DNA from 3 places in the Cytobacillus gottheilii genome. Region 3 is predicted to be linked to each of the others. Evidence: riboswitches for the same ligand, from Rfam matches in the RefSeq annotation. Region 3 holds a riboswitch; each other region holds the start of a gene.
The links. A riboswitch is a leader RNA that binds a small molecule or an ion and turns the genes downstream of it on or off. The one in region 3 is predicted to bind lysine.
Positions count from the first base shown of each region.

Region 1: linked by a shared signal. The riboswitch ahead of J1899_RS18795 (Na+/H+ antiporter NhaC family protein) and the one ahead of J1899_RS21525 (transporter substrate-binding domain-containing protein) in region 3 are both predicted to bind lysine.
Region 2: linked by a shared signal. The riboswitch ahead of J1899_RS16510 (aspartate kinase) and the one ahead of J1899_RS21525 (transporter substrate-binding domain-containing protein) in region 3 are both predicted to bind lysine.

Region 1 covers NZ_CP071709.1:3,762,821-3,767,112, forward strand. The annotation lists gene J1899_RS18795 (Na+/H+ antiporter NhaC family protein) at 267-1,841, opposite strand; lysine riboswitch at 1,958-2,179, opposite strand; gene J1899_RS18800 (HD-GYP domain-containing protein) at 2,264-3,355, opposite strand; gene J1899_RS18805 (YunC family protein) at 3,634-3,936, opposite strand; gene J1899_RS18810 (DUF72 domain-containing protein) at 4,031-4,292, opposite strand, start outside.
Region 2 covers NZ_CP071709.1:3,331,848-3,336,139, reverse strand. The annotation lists gene uvrC (excinuclease ABC subunit UvrC) at 1-1,543, shown strand, start outside; lysine riboswitch at 1,773-1,950, shown strand; gene J1899_RS16510 (aspartate kinase) at 2,173-3,402, shown strand; gene J1899_RS16505 (YslB family protein) at 3,492-3,941, opposite strand; gene J1899_RS16500 (succinate dehydrogenase cytochrome b558 subunit) at 4,292-4,292, shown strand, end outside.
Region 3 covers NZ_CP071709.1:4,368,916-4,373,207, reverse strand. The annotation lists gene rbsK (ribokinase) at 1-671, shown strand, start outside; gene J1899_RS21530 (nitroreductase family protein) at 804-1,361, shown strand; lysine riboswitch at 1,455-1,638, shown strand; gene J1899_RS21525 (transporter substrate-binding domain-containing protein) at 1,741-2,595, shown strand; gene J1899_RS21520 (amino acid ABC transporter permease) at 2,676-3,446, shown strand; gene J1899_RS21515 (amino acid ABC transporter ATP-binding protein) at 3,473-4,213, shown strand.

The DNA of each region.
Region 1 (4,292 bases), 610 kb from region 3:
ACTATTTAATTTAATATAAATTTAGTATATATACTTTTACTACTACTGTCAAAACATTATTTGGGACATAATATTTATTTATTTTTCGTTACTAGAAAAGCAATTACGTTCATCTTCTCGTATTTCCGGCAGTCCCAGTCCCTCCTCCTCTCAATCTATATGTATGCATGTAAGAGAATTTCTTTCTGTATATTTCAGAAAGTTTTAAAAATACAATAAAAAAAGAAAAGCCCTCCCGCTATTGACGAGAAGACTCTTTATCATCATTATTTCATCTGTTCCATGTCTAACTTGAATTTTCGAGTACCGACAAAGGTAAATACAATCAGTAATAGAGCAATGGCGGCCACACTTAAGATCGTACTGTCTGTAAAACCAAGGATCAGGAAACCGACACCCGATATTGCTGCTGATATAAGGGCATATGGAAGCTGTGTAAGAACATGGTCGATATGATTGCATCCTGCTCCTGTTGACGAAAGAATCGTTGTATCTGATATAGGAGAACAATGATCGCCAAAAACGGCTCCAGCTAGTACAGCTGCCATTGCAGGCAGCAGCAGGTTTATATCTGTTGCTGCAGCAATATCACCTGCAATCGGGAGTAATATTCCAAAAGATCCCCATGAAGTTCCTGTGCTGAACGCCATTACTCCCGCGATGATAAATAGAAGGAAGGGCAAAAAGGATATCTCCATATTTGAATTCTCAACAAGTCCAGCCAGGTAGGCACCTGTTTCCAGCTGTCCAATTAAATCAACAATCGCCCAGGCAAATAGAAGAATATAGATTGCCGGGAGCATCGATTTAATTCCGCTCCAAATCCCTTTGAAAACAACAGAGCCTTCAATCCCTTTTTTCACGGTAACTTGTCTTGTAAAGAACAGCAATGTAACAATTAATCCAATGACGCCACCGAGAACAAGGGATTTTGAGACATCTGTATTTTCAAAAATCGTTAAAATGGTCGCATTACCCGTTACAGCCTGATAACCAGTCCAGATCATCGCCCCCACTGTACCTGCCACTAATGCGATAATTGGCCAGACTAAGTCGCCGACTGTTCCTTTTGTACTAACAGGTAAATCTTCCTCTAATTTTCCAGGTGCAGGCTTCTCAGGGTCCATTACCTGATTATCTCTTACAGCCCGAATTTCATGCTTTTTCATTGGCCCGATCTCAAATCCTTTGATCGCAACGATAAAAACGATGGCCAGCGTTGTCCACACATATAAATTCATAGGAATCATCTGCAAAAATACCGAAAAGGCTGTATAGTCCGTTAAATTATGAGATGCAAGAATGGTACCGATTAAAGCAATAATATAGGCACCCCAGCTTGAAACAGGTGATACAACACAGACAGGAGCAGATGTCGAATCAATTAAATAAGCAAGCTTGGCTCTTGATACCTTTTGACGATCAGTAATCGGCCGTGAAATCTGACCAACTGCAAGCGCATTAAAATAATCATCAATAAAGATAATCACGCCTAATATGGCACCGATCACCTGTGCACCTGCCCGGGTTTTTACCCGTTTCATTGCCCATTCGCCAAAGGCCCTGCTTCCTCCCGATATAGAGATGAACGCTGTAATAACCCCTAATATCAGTAGGAATAAAATAATATACATATTCCACGTATTAATGCTTCCACCATCAATAAAAATTCCTTTTACGGTTTCCCATAGTATAGATCCAGCTTCAAGAAAGTCCATTTCAGCAAGTATAATTGATGCTGTAAGAATCCCTACTCCTAGCGAAAGCAGCACTTTTCTCGTTAAAATAACAAGAAGTATTGCAACAAGCGGCGGAAGCAGAGAAAATATTGTATTTTCCATTATATTTAACCCTCCCAGAAATCATTTCGGCAGAGGCATAGCAAAAGAGCTCAAAATAAAAAGAGCAATGGCAGAGAATCTCTATCATCACTCTTGATAATCTATTCTTCTCCATTACGATCTGTAGCTCCCCATTGCAAGGGTCAACGAAAAGAATGCAATAAAGACTGCAAAGACTTTTCAAATCTTGCAATGACAGTGTTACCTCTCTTAAAGGTAACCCCAGCGAGATAGCCGCTGACATCAGCTATCCACTTCGGCAGTATTCCCTTTCAGCTGCTCTCCTTGTTGTCATCCTCAAACAGCTTACTAATGAATATTGCACCTCTACCCCATCGGATATGATAAGGTTCATATTCAATTAGAATAATTATATCAAAATAATAAACATTCTACAATGGAGGTCTTTTCCTCTATAAACATTAGTTCTGCCATGTTGTATCACAGCCGCTTATCATGATTGATAAGTCTTGCTTTAAATCTAGTTCATAGGCCTCAACCCTTAAACCGCTCTCTTCAAGAATCCGCACAATAGGGCGATCGCACATTCCTACATTTTGATGAATCACAACACCTTTTCTTCCATCGTTTAACTCAACAGTCATCCCGACTGGATATAAAGCAACAGATTGCCGAAAGCTTTCAATCAGTTTTGCATCGAATAATGTGCCAGACCCTGCATATAAGATTTCCATACCTTCATGCGGAAGCATAGCTTGACGATAAATACGATTAGATGTGACGGCATCAAACACATCTGCGACAGCGATAATTTTGGCAAAGGGATGGATGTCTTCTCCAGAAATACCTCGTGGATATCCGCTTCCATTCAAACGCTCATGATGCTGATAGGCGCAATGAGCCACGATTAATGAGACACTATGTACTCCACGTAATAAGTCGAACCCTGCTTCAGCATGCTTCTTGATTTGAAGAAACTCTTCCTCCGTTAATCTGCCGGGCTTTAACAGTATGTTCTCAGGTATCTGCATTTTCCCAACATCATGCAATATCGCCCCCATACCCAGCAGTTCTAAATCCTTTTGGGAGAAGTTAAGCTGTAAACCAATCGCTAAGGAATAAAGTGTAACATTTAAAGAATGAGAGAAAATATAATGATCATATGTATACACGTCAGACATTATTGAAATGAGGTTTTGATCTCCTTTTATCTCATCCAAGAGCGTGCTGATCAGCTTGGAGAAACTTTTTGACGCCTTATCTATAACGAAGGATTTATCTAAATTCTGGTCATTTGCTGATTGCCGAAACGTATCTTCAATCATAAGAATTGCTTCTCGGCGCAATTTTTCCGGCAATGTGGATTTATAAACAATATCCTTCATTCTCTCGTCTACTACATATATATATGTAATCCCCATTTTCTGCAGCCTGGATAACATTCTTCCGTCAAGCTTTACTCCTCTATTTAAAAGGATTTTGCCTTTATCATTATATATGGATTTCCCTAGTACACTGCCAATTTTGGCAGATTTTGTTGACACTAATCTCATGAAAAAACCTCTTTTTCATCTATAAGTTATCCATTCTAATTCTACTTTTCGCTTTTATCATCAATATTTTACATGTTTGCCCATATTATTCAAGTTTGAGCATTTCAAAGCAGGAATTTAGTCTTAATCATATATTATCATTCCTCCAGCAGCTAGCAAAAGAAAATTTATAAATTATCTGTTTTTCTCTTCACATGGAGATTGATTCTTAATTATCAGTATATAGCCTGCTAAAAAAGCTGAGACTGCATATAGCAATCTCAGCTTCTAAATATTATTTATATCATTTTTAAAAGAGCGTCTCTGCCTGTCATGCCTTTCTTAATTCCAAGTGTTTCAGCTTCAAATGTGACAGATTCAAGCGGCGCTTCAATTAATTGTTCTATCGTTTTTACACCAACAGCTCTTCCTGCAATCACTTTTCGATCTTTTAGCTTTTCATTTAGAAGTGCCACATCTAATGCTCCGCACATGATATATCCTTTATCATTTGTAACTACAAGTAGATTTGTTTTAGGAAGTTCCACCGATACACTTAAGAATGTATGGCCATCAATCTCTATAGGACTTAAATTCATCATATCTTGCCCCACTCCTTTCCTTACACCATATGATGGTACAAGAAAAAAAGTGTAGAACCTGGGAAATCTCTTATGAAAACCTACTTATCAGCCACTAAAATAAATCGAGCTGCCTTGGTGCTAAGCAGCTATATTCAATGCCAAGCATATCAATGAACTGCTTAGCATTGTCAGCAGCGTCTCCGCCGGAGTTATTATTAAACAATACATAAATTTGCTCACACTTCTGTTCTAGTGTTCGAATATACTCAGCCCATTGTGCAAGCTCTTCTTTATTATAGTTATACAAATAACGTACCTCACGCCAATTGTCATGATTTTTCTTTTGCCAGCCATGGACATTACGACCATGAAAA
Region 2 (4,292 bases), 1.0 Mb from region 3:
TGAGCTCAATCTAATAAAAAAGCATGATCCTAAATACAATGTCATGCTGAAGGATGATAAAACCTACCCATTTATTAAATTAACTGCTGAAAGACATCCGCGTCTTATTACGACGAGAAAAGTGAAAAAAGACAAAGGCAAATATTTTGGTCCATATCCAAATGTTCATGCTGCAAACGAAACAAAAAAGCTGCTCGATCGCATTTATCCGCTTCGGAAATGTGCTACCTTACCTGACCGCGTATGCCTGTATTATCATTTAGGACAATGCCTGGCTCCATGTGTGAAGGAAGTGGATCAGCAGCAATATCGGACAATGACAGAGGAAATTACCCGTTTTTTAAATGGCGGTTATAAAGATATAAAGAAAGAACTTACAGAAAAAATGGCGGCTGCGGCTGAAGACCTTGATTTTGAGCGTGCAAAAGAGTATAGAGACAAAATCGCTCATATTGATGCAACGATGGAAAAGCAAAAAATGACAACGACTGACTTCACTGATCGTGATGTCTTTGGTTATGCTGTTGATAAAGGCTGGATGTGTGTACAAGTCTTTTTTATCCGCCAAGGCAAGCTGATTGAAAGGGATGTCTCCATGTTTCCCATTCATAACGAGCCTGAGGAAGAAATCCTTACGTTTCTCGGTCAATTTTACATGAAAGCAAATCATTTTAAGCCGAAGGAAATTTTAGCACCATCTTCTGTTAATGGCGAGATGGCAGAAAAGCTTCTTGGTGTAAAAGTATTAAATCCGCAGCGGGGACAAAAGAAAGATTTGGTTTCATTAGCTTATAAAAATGCCAAAATCGCGCTGCAGGAAAAGTTTTCTCTCATTGAGCGGGATGAAGACCGGACGATTAAGGCAGTGGAGAGTTTGGGCGAACAGCTTGGAATTTATACGCCGCATCGGATTGAAGCATTTGACAACTCAAACATTCAAGGTGCAGATCCAGTATCTGCAATGATCGTTTTTATTGACGGAAAACCGGCGAAACGGGAGTACCGTAAATATAAAATTAAAACCGTTCAAGGCCCGGATGATTATGAATCCATGCGTGAGGCGGTTCGCAGAAGGTATACTCGAGTGTTAAAAGAAGAGCTGCCTCTACCGGATCTGCTTATTATTGATGGAGGAAAGGGTCATGTTGAAGCGGTCAGAGATGTTCTTGAAAATGAGCTGGGTCTTGATTTGCCGCTGGCAGGACTCGTAAAAGATGAAAAACACCGAACGTCGCAGCTGTTATTTGGGAATCCGCTGGAAATCGTTGCGCTTGCACGCAATAGCCAGGAATTTTATTTGCTGCAGCGAATTCAGGATGAGGTCCATCGCTTTGCCATCACGTTCCATCGCCAGTTAAGAGGAAAAGGTACATTCCAATCTATGCTCGATGACATTGCTGGGATCGGTGAAAAGCGCAAAAAGCAACTGTTAAAGACCTTTGGTTCAGTTAAAAAAATGAAGGAAGCTTCTGCAGATGACTTCCGCCAATTAGGAATTCCTGCTAATGTAGCAGAAGAACTCGTAAAGAAACTAAGTGAATAGCGTTGTCATCATATAGACAATATGCTATACTTGGACCAACTTTCATATTCACTCACTTTTTTATACTTTCTGAAAGTATAAATTTATAGACTTAGAACAGTGACTAGCTGCAATGCTTAGCCCATCTTGGGTCTAAGCCGATCTGTCCAGAGGGTTAAAGACAATCTTCTAGCCAGCTCGGTTTATGCTTATCGGGGCTTAGCAAGGCGCTTCGCTTTTCTTAGCGTAAAGTGAAGGTAGAGGTGCAAGCTTCATCAGTAACAGCTTTGAGGAGAATGAGCTCCGACGATTTGCTGTGAAAGGGAATGTTTGCCGAAGCAGGGGGAGACTCATCACTCGCCATGCTGGTCTTGCATTGAATAAATGCCGGATTGTCAAGACAGTAGTCTTGGAGAGCTATCTCACTGTGTGCACGTATTTTTTGTATACGTTTGACTACACAGCAATGAGATAATTCTCATTGCTTTTTTGTTTTGTCTGCATGTTTACAGAAGAAATCGGGAATCGATTAACTAGCGATTTTTCATACAAAACTGCAAAAAAGAGAAAGATACAAAAATCATTCTTCTTATTGAGACAAAACAAAATGGCAAAGGGAAATCATCATAGTCGGAAGGAAGGGTATTCAAATGGGTTTAATTGTGCAAAAGTTTGGGGGAACTTCGGTCGGCAGCGTCGATAAAATTCAAAATGCTGCAAACCGGGTCATTGAAGAAAAAAATAGGGGTAACGATGTTGTCGTTGTGGTCTCAGCGATGGGAAAGACAACAGATCAGCTTGTTGGCATGGCAAAAGAAATTACGTCCTCCCCCAGTAAAAGAGAAATGGATATGCTCTTAACAACAGGGGAACAAGTGACGATCTCGCTGTTAAGCATGGCTTTAATTTCTAAAGGTCATCCGGCCGTTTCAATGACAGGCTGGCAAGCAGGTGTTGAAACAGAGGAAATTCATGGAAATGCAAGAATCTTAAATATTGATAGTGATAAAATTGAAAAGGAAATTCAGCAAGGCAAAATTGTGATTGTGGCCGGCTTTCAAGGCGCTACCTCAGAGGGAGAAATCACTACTCTGGGAAGGGGCGGTTCTGATACAACAGCCGTTGCACTTGCAGCAGCGCTAAAAGCTGATAAATGTGATATTTATACAGACGTGACTGGGGTATTTACAACAGATCCCCGTTACATAAAGAATGCCCGCAAGCTTCTATCCGTTTCTTATGATGAAATGCTGGAACTTGCCAATTTAGGAGCCGGAGTTCTGCACCCAAGAGCGGTTGAATTCGCGAAAAACTACGGAGTTTCTTTAGAAGTAAGATCTAGCATGGAAAAAGAACAAGGAACAACGATTGAGGAGGAAGTTAAAATGGAGCAAAATTTAGTTGTACGCGGAGTTGCGTTTGAAGATGAAATCACAAGAGTATCTGTCATAGGGCTTCCAAGCAGCCTTGGCGGATTATCTACCATTTTCTCAGCACTAGCCAATGATCATATCAATGTGGATATCATTATTCAGAGTATGACGGAAGGCGAAACTTCTTCGCTGTCTTTCTCCATTAAAAATGAAGATTTAACAGAGACTGTTAAGGTGCTTGAGAGAAATCGTGATCAGCTTCTATATGATCGAATCGAATGGGAATCTGGCTTAGCAAAAGTTTCAATCGTAGGTTCAGGCATGATCTCAAATCCAGGGGTAGCAGCAGAAATGTTTGATGTGCTTGCGCAGAACGAAATTTTAGTCAAAATGGTCAGCACATCTGAGATTAAAGTTTCAGCAGTCGTAGAACAAGTGAAAATGCTTCCTGCCGTTGAAGTGCTTCATGATGCATTTCAGCTATCTGCCAATTCAGTGAAAGCATAAGAATAACACTAAAAAAGAAGAAGCTTCTTTTATTCGAGAGCTTCTTCTTTTCCTCATAATTCAGTATTGTATCGCAAATTATAGAAAACTTAGATTGTATCCTTTTTATCCCACTTAACAGTAAAAAGAACTTTTCCTTTTCTTTTCTTAGGATGTTCGAACGCTTCACATATGTACCCTTTTTGCTGTTCGATCTGTTCAGCAATAAAACCCGCTTCAAGCTGAAAGGCACAATCTTCATCGTTTTTACAGCGAGCGCTAATGATTGCGCTTGATAATTCTAAGTCCATCTCATTTTTTGATTCGTTCAAGAGCATTAGATTGCCCCAGCCTGCGCTGGAGAAAAAAGAAATCATTTCATCTATCGAAGCCAATGGGTATTTTCGTGCCAATCTTTTTCCTGCCCAATATAAAATACCGGGAGCTTCTTTGCCCAGTAAATCCTTAAGCAGCACTTCACGAATTAATTCATACCCAAATGCTGGCACAGTTTCATCATGAACGGTTAACGGTTTTTGCTCTGGTGTTTGATCAGTCAATAATCTCCCCTCTTTCTATGAGACTATTATATACAATTTAGAACCCTTTTAGTCAAAGATACATGAAAAAAGCATATATTTGATAAGGGAAAATAATGCTATTTTAATATATTTCATCTTTTGAAAAAAATGAATGATAATTCAAGTGTGAACGTGTTTTTTCAATTTCAATATATTTATAAAATTTTATTAATATTGAACAATTTGTGTATCCGTTTTCTTGACGCTCTTTTCTGTTGAGAGTAAAATGGACTTGTCACATAATTGTAAGATATAAATTTTCATTTTTTACTGATGTTAGGATATGAATAGATCCTGAGCATCACGTTACAAAACAGGGGGGATATTTTA
Region 3 (4,292 bases):
TATTTGGTGAGCAATATATAAACCATTTAAAAGGCCATCAGATTAATATTGAGCATATTCGCAGTCTAAAGAATGAAAAAACGGGGATCGCCAGTATTACAGTTTGGAATAACGATAATAAAATTATAGTCGTGCCTGGAGCGAATAAGAGAATTACACCAGAAATGGTTGAGTCGCATAGAGAAGAGATATTAAAGAGCAGCTGGCTGCTGCTTCAGTTTGAAATACCGCTTGAATCGGTAGAAAGAGCACTAGAAATAGCTGCTGAAGGTCATGTAAATGTGATCGTCAATCCTGCTCCTTATCATGACATACCAGAAAATTGGATTGATAAAATTACCTATATCACGCCAAATGAAGCGGAGGCTAACAAGCTGTTTTCGGCATTTACAAACAAAGAAGCTCTTCTCTCAAAGCTGGTTATCACGAAAGGAAAAGACGGTGCGGAGTATTTTGATCAAGGAGAAAGAGTCTCGATACCTGCATTAAAAGTGGATGCAATTGATACAACAGGAGCAGGGGATACATTTATTGGTGCTTTAGCAGTTGCCCTTTCTGAGGGCTTGCCTTTAAAAGAATCCTGCCAATTTGCCGTTAAAGCAGCAGGTCTTTCTGTAACAAAACTTGGTGCCCAGGCAGGAATGCCAAGCAGGTCGGACTTGAATAAGTAAGCTCATAGCAGATAGTACAGTCATAGATAAATAAATCTCAGTAACACACTCCATGGACGCTTAAATTGCCTAAAAGACCAATTTAAATTACGCTTATAAGAAGAGGGGAATAATGAGAGAGGATGAGGAGAAATGCAGCAAAGTATTGATGAATTGATTAAAGGAAGACGCTCCATTAAGAAGTTTCAGGAGAAGTCAGTAGCTCTTGAGGAAATCATTGACTTGCTTGAGGTAGCAAAATGGGCGCCAAACCACAAAATGACTGAGCCATGGCGTTTTCTTTTATATAGCGGGGAAGGAAAAGAAAAATATATAGAAGCTTTTAAAGCAACTCAGGGCACTGGAGAGGAAGCGGCAGAAAAGGCAGCAAAAAAAGCAGCGTATTTCCGTTCTATTCCCATACATCTAGTCGTCATTATGCCTGAGGATCCTCGTCAAAAAACATGGGACGAGGATTACGGGGCCGTTTCAGCATTTATTCAAAACTTCCAGCTTGCAGCATGGGCAAGAGGGATCGGAATGATCTGGCGCACAAATGACTGGATTTACAATCCGGTTTTCCGTGAAAAGGTGGGTGTGCAGCCAGGTGAAAAGATCGTTGGCACATTAATGATCGGATATGCTGAACATGTGCCGGAAGCAAAGCCAAGAACTTCTATTAGAGAAAAGCTAGAAATTATTTCAGAATAACTAACCAAAAGCTGTCAGTTTTTACTAGGTTGACAGAACTATATGTTTTATTGTAGCCTATGATTATATGAAAATTGAATAAACCTCACTTTTCGGTGAGGTAGAGGTGCGGTATTTATTAGTTTTTAGTTGAGCGTGAGCAGCGATGATGCTAAAAAGAAGGAAATCCCGCCGAAGTGTGCAATATGCTCAAGTATTGGATGCTGGGTCTGCAGTTAAGAGCTGCAGGACTGTCTCGGTAAACTTCCCGGTTTACTCGAGGTGTGCTATCTCTTTAAGGGAAAAGTGGAGGATTTAGGCTATCTATGTATACAAAGACCTGAGTTCATCTCAGGTCTTTTTTGTTTTTTATTAAAAGAAAAAATGGGGGCAGAAAAATATGAGAAAAAAATTATCGTTTTTAAGTGTATTGGCACTTGCGGCAGTATTGCTTTTAGCAGGGTGCGGGACTAGCTCAGATGAGGGTTCTGCGGGTTCAGGCTCAGATTCTGATGCTGAGAAAGATGTATTCCGTGTAGGTCTTGAAGCAGGTTATGCACCTTTTAACTGGACACAAATGGATGATGCAAATGGCGGTGTAAAAATTGATGGAAACGCTGAATTTGCAGGCGGCTATGATGTGGAAATTGCGAAAAAAATCGCTGAAGGCTTAGGGAAAGAGCTAGTGATTGTTAAAACAGAGTGGGATGGTCTTGTACCTGCCTTAACTTCTGATAAAATTGATGCGATTATCGCAGGGATGTCACCAACTGAGGAAAGAAAGCAAACAATTGATTTCTCAGACAACTATTATAAATCCGACCTTGTCATGGTAGTGAAAAAAGGCGGAGACTATGAAAATGCCACTTCTATTCAAGATTTCAGCGGTGCAAAAGTAACGGCTCAACTGAATACGTTCCATTACTCAGTTATTGAACAAATTGATGGTGTTGAACAGCAGCCGGCAATGGACAACTTCCCTGCTATGCGTGTTGCGCTAGAATCTGGCGTAATTGACGGCTACGTTTCCGAACGTCCTGAAGGTGTGAGTGCTTCTTCTGCAAATGAAAACTTTGCAATGGTTGAATTTACAGAAGGCTTTGAAACATCTGAGGACGATACAGCTATTGCTGTAGGTGTTGCAAAAGACAGCGAGCTAACTGAAAAGATCAATGAAATCTTAGCGGGTATCTCTGAAGAAGAACGTGTAGAAATTATGGATGAGGCGATTAAAAATCAGCCAGCAGCAAACTAATACCGCTGCACGGCCGGCTGCATGACATGACATGTAGCCGGCTTCTTTTTTGACATATTCATTAAAAAAGGAGGATCACCATGAGTCTCGATTGGATGATACAAATCATACAGTCAAACTGGCCGATGTTTTTGCGCGGAGCTGGTTGGACATTAGTCATCGCTTTAACAGGAACAATTATTGGATCGCTCATTGGTTTGCTGGCAGGTGTAGTTCGAACAATACCTGCTCCTGAAAAAGGAATAAAAAAGAATCTGCTTAAACTGATCAATGCCATTTTAACCATTTATATCGAATTTTTCCGCGGCACGCCAATGATTGTACAGGCAATGGTCATTTTTTATGGATCTGCACTTGCCTTTAATTTTCATATGAACCCGATTATTGCAGGTATCGTGGTAGTAGGGATTAATACAGGTGCTTATATGGCTGAAATCGTGCGTGGAGGCATCATCTCGGTTGATAAAGGCCAATATGAAGCGGCACAGGCGATCGGCATGAATCATGTGCAGACCATGATTCATGTAGTTATGCCGCAAGTAATCCGCAATATTTTGCCGGCAACAGGGAACCAATTCATTATTAATATTAAAGACACGGCTGTATTAAGTGTTATTTCTGTGACAGAATTATTTTTCCAGACGAAAACGGTGGCGGGCAATAATTTCCGCTATTTTGAATCATTCTTTGTCGCGTGTATTATTTACTTTATTATGACATTTGCGATTACTCTCATCCTGCGCTACTTCGAACGCAAACTCGAGGGGCCGGATAACTACACTGTGATCGGCAATAACTTGCATATTGAAACAGCAGAAGATATGAAAAAGAAAGCCAATAAAGGGATGTAATTTTTTGACTGAGAGGAGGAACATATATGGAAACAATCATTGAAATCCAGCGCTTAAGCAAATCATTTGGTTCGCATGAGGTTTTAAAGGATATTCATTTTTCTGTGGAAAAAGGTGAAGTTGTTACAATTATCGGCTCTTCAGGCTCGGGGAAATCAACACTGTTGCGCTGTGTAAACTTACTTGAAAAACCAAGCGGCGGCCAGATTATTTATAATGGAGAAAATATTTTGGACGACCGTCATGATATCCACCAATACCGCCGAAAGCTGGGGATGGTGTTTCAGCAATTTAACTTGTTCAATAATCATGATGTATTAAATAACTGTATGGTCGGACAAATAAAAGTATTAAAGCGTTCAAAGGAAGAAGCGGAACAAATTGCACGCAAATACTTGCGGGTTGTAGGGATGGAAAATTACATTAATGCTAAGCCTCGCCATTTATCAGGCGGTCAAAAGCAGCGTGTTGCTATCGCTCGTGCCCTTTCAATGGAACCCGATGTAATGCTTTTCGATGAACCGACTTCTGCGTTAGATCCAGAAATGGTTGGCGAAGTATTAAAAATTATGAAAGAGCTCGCTGGAACAGGCTTAACCATGTTAATCGTTACACATGAAATGGAATTTGCGAGAGAAGTCTCTGACCGTGTTGTATTTATGGACAAAGGCGTCATTGCGGAAGAAGGACCTCCAGAAAAAATCTTTAACAATCCTGACCAGGAGCGTACAAGAGAGTTCTTAAAACGGACATTGAAGACTGTATAAGATGTTGGAAGAAACATACTAAGAATAGTGGGCAAGGTCATTGGCGGATGGCTTTACCTACTATTTTTTTTGAGATATA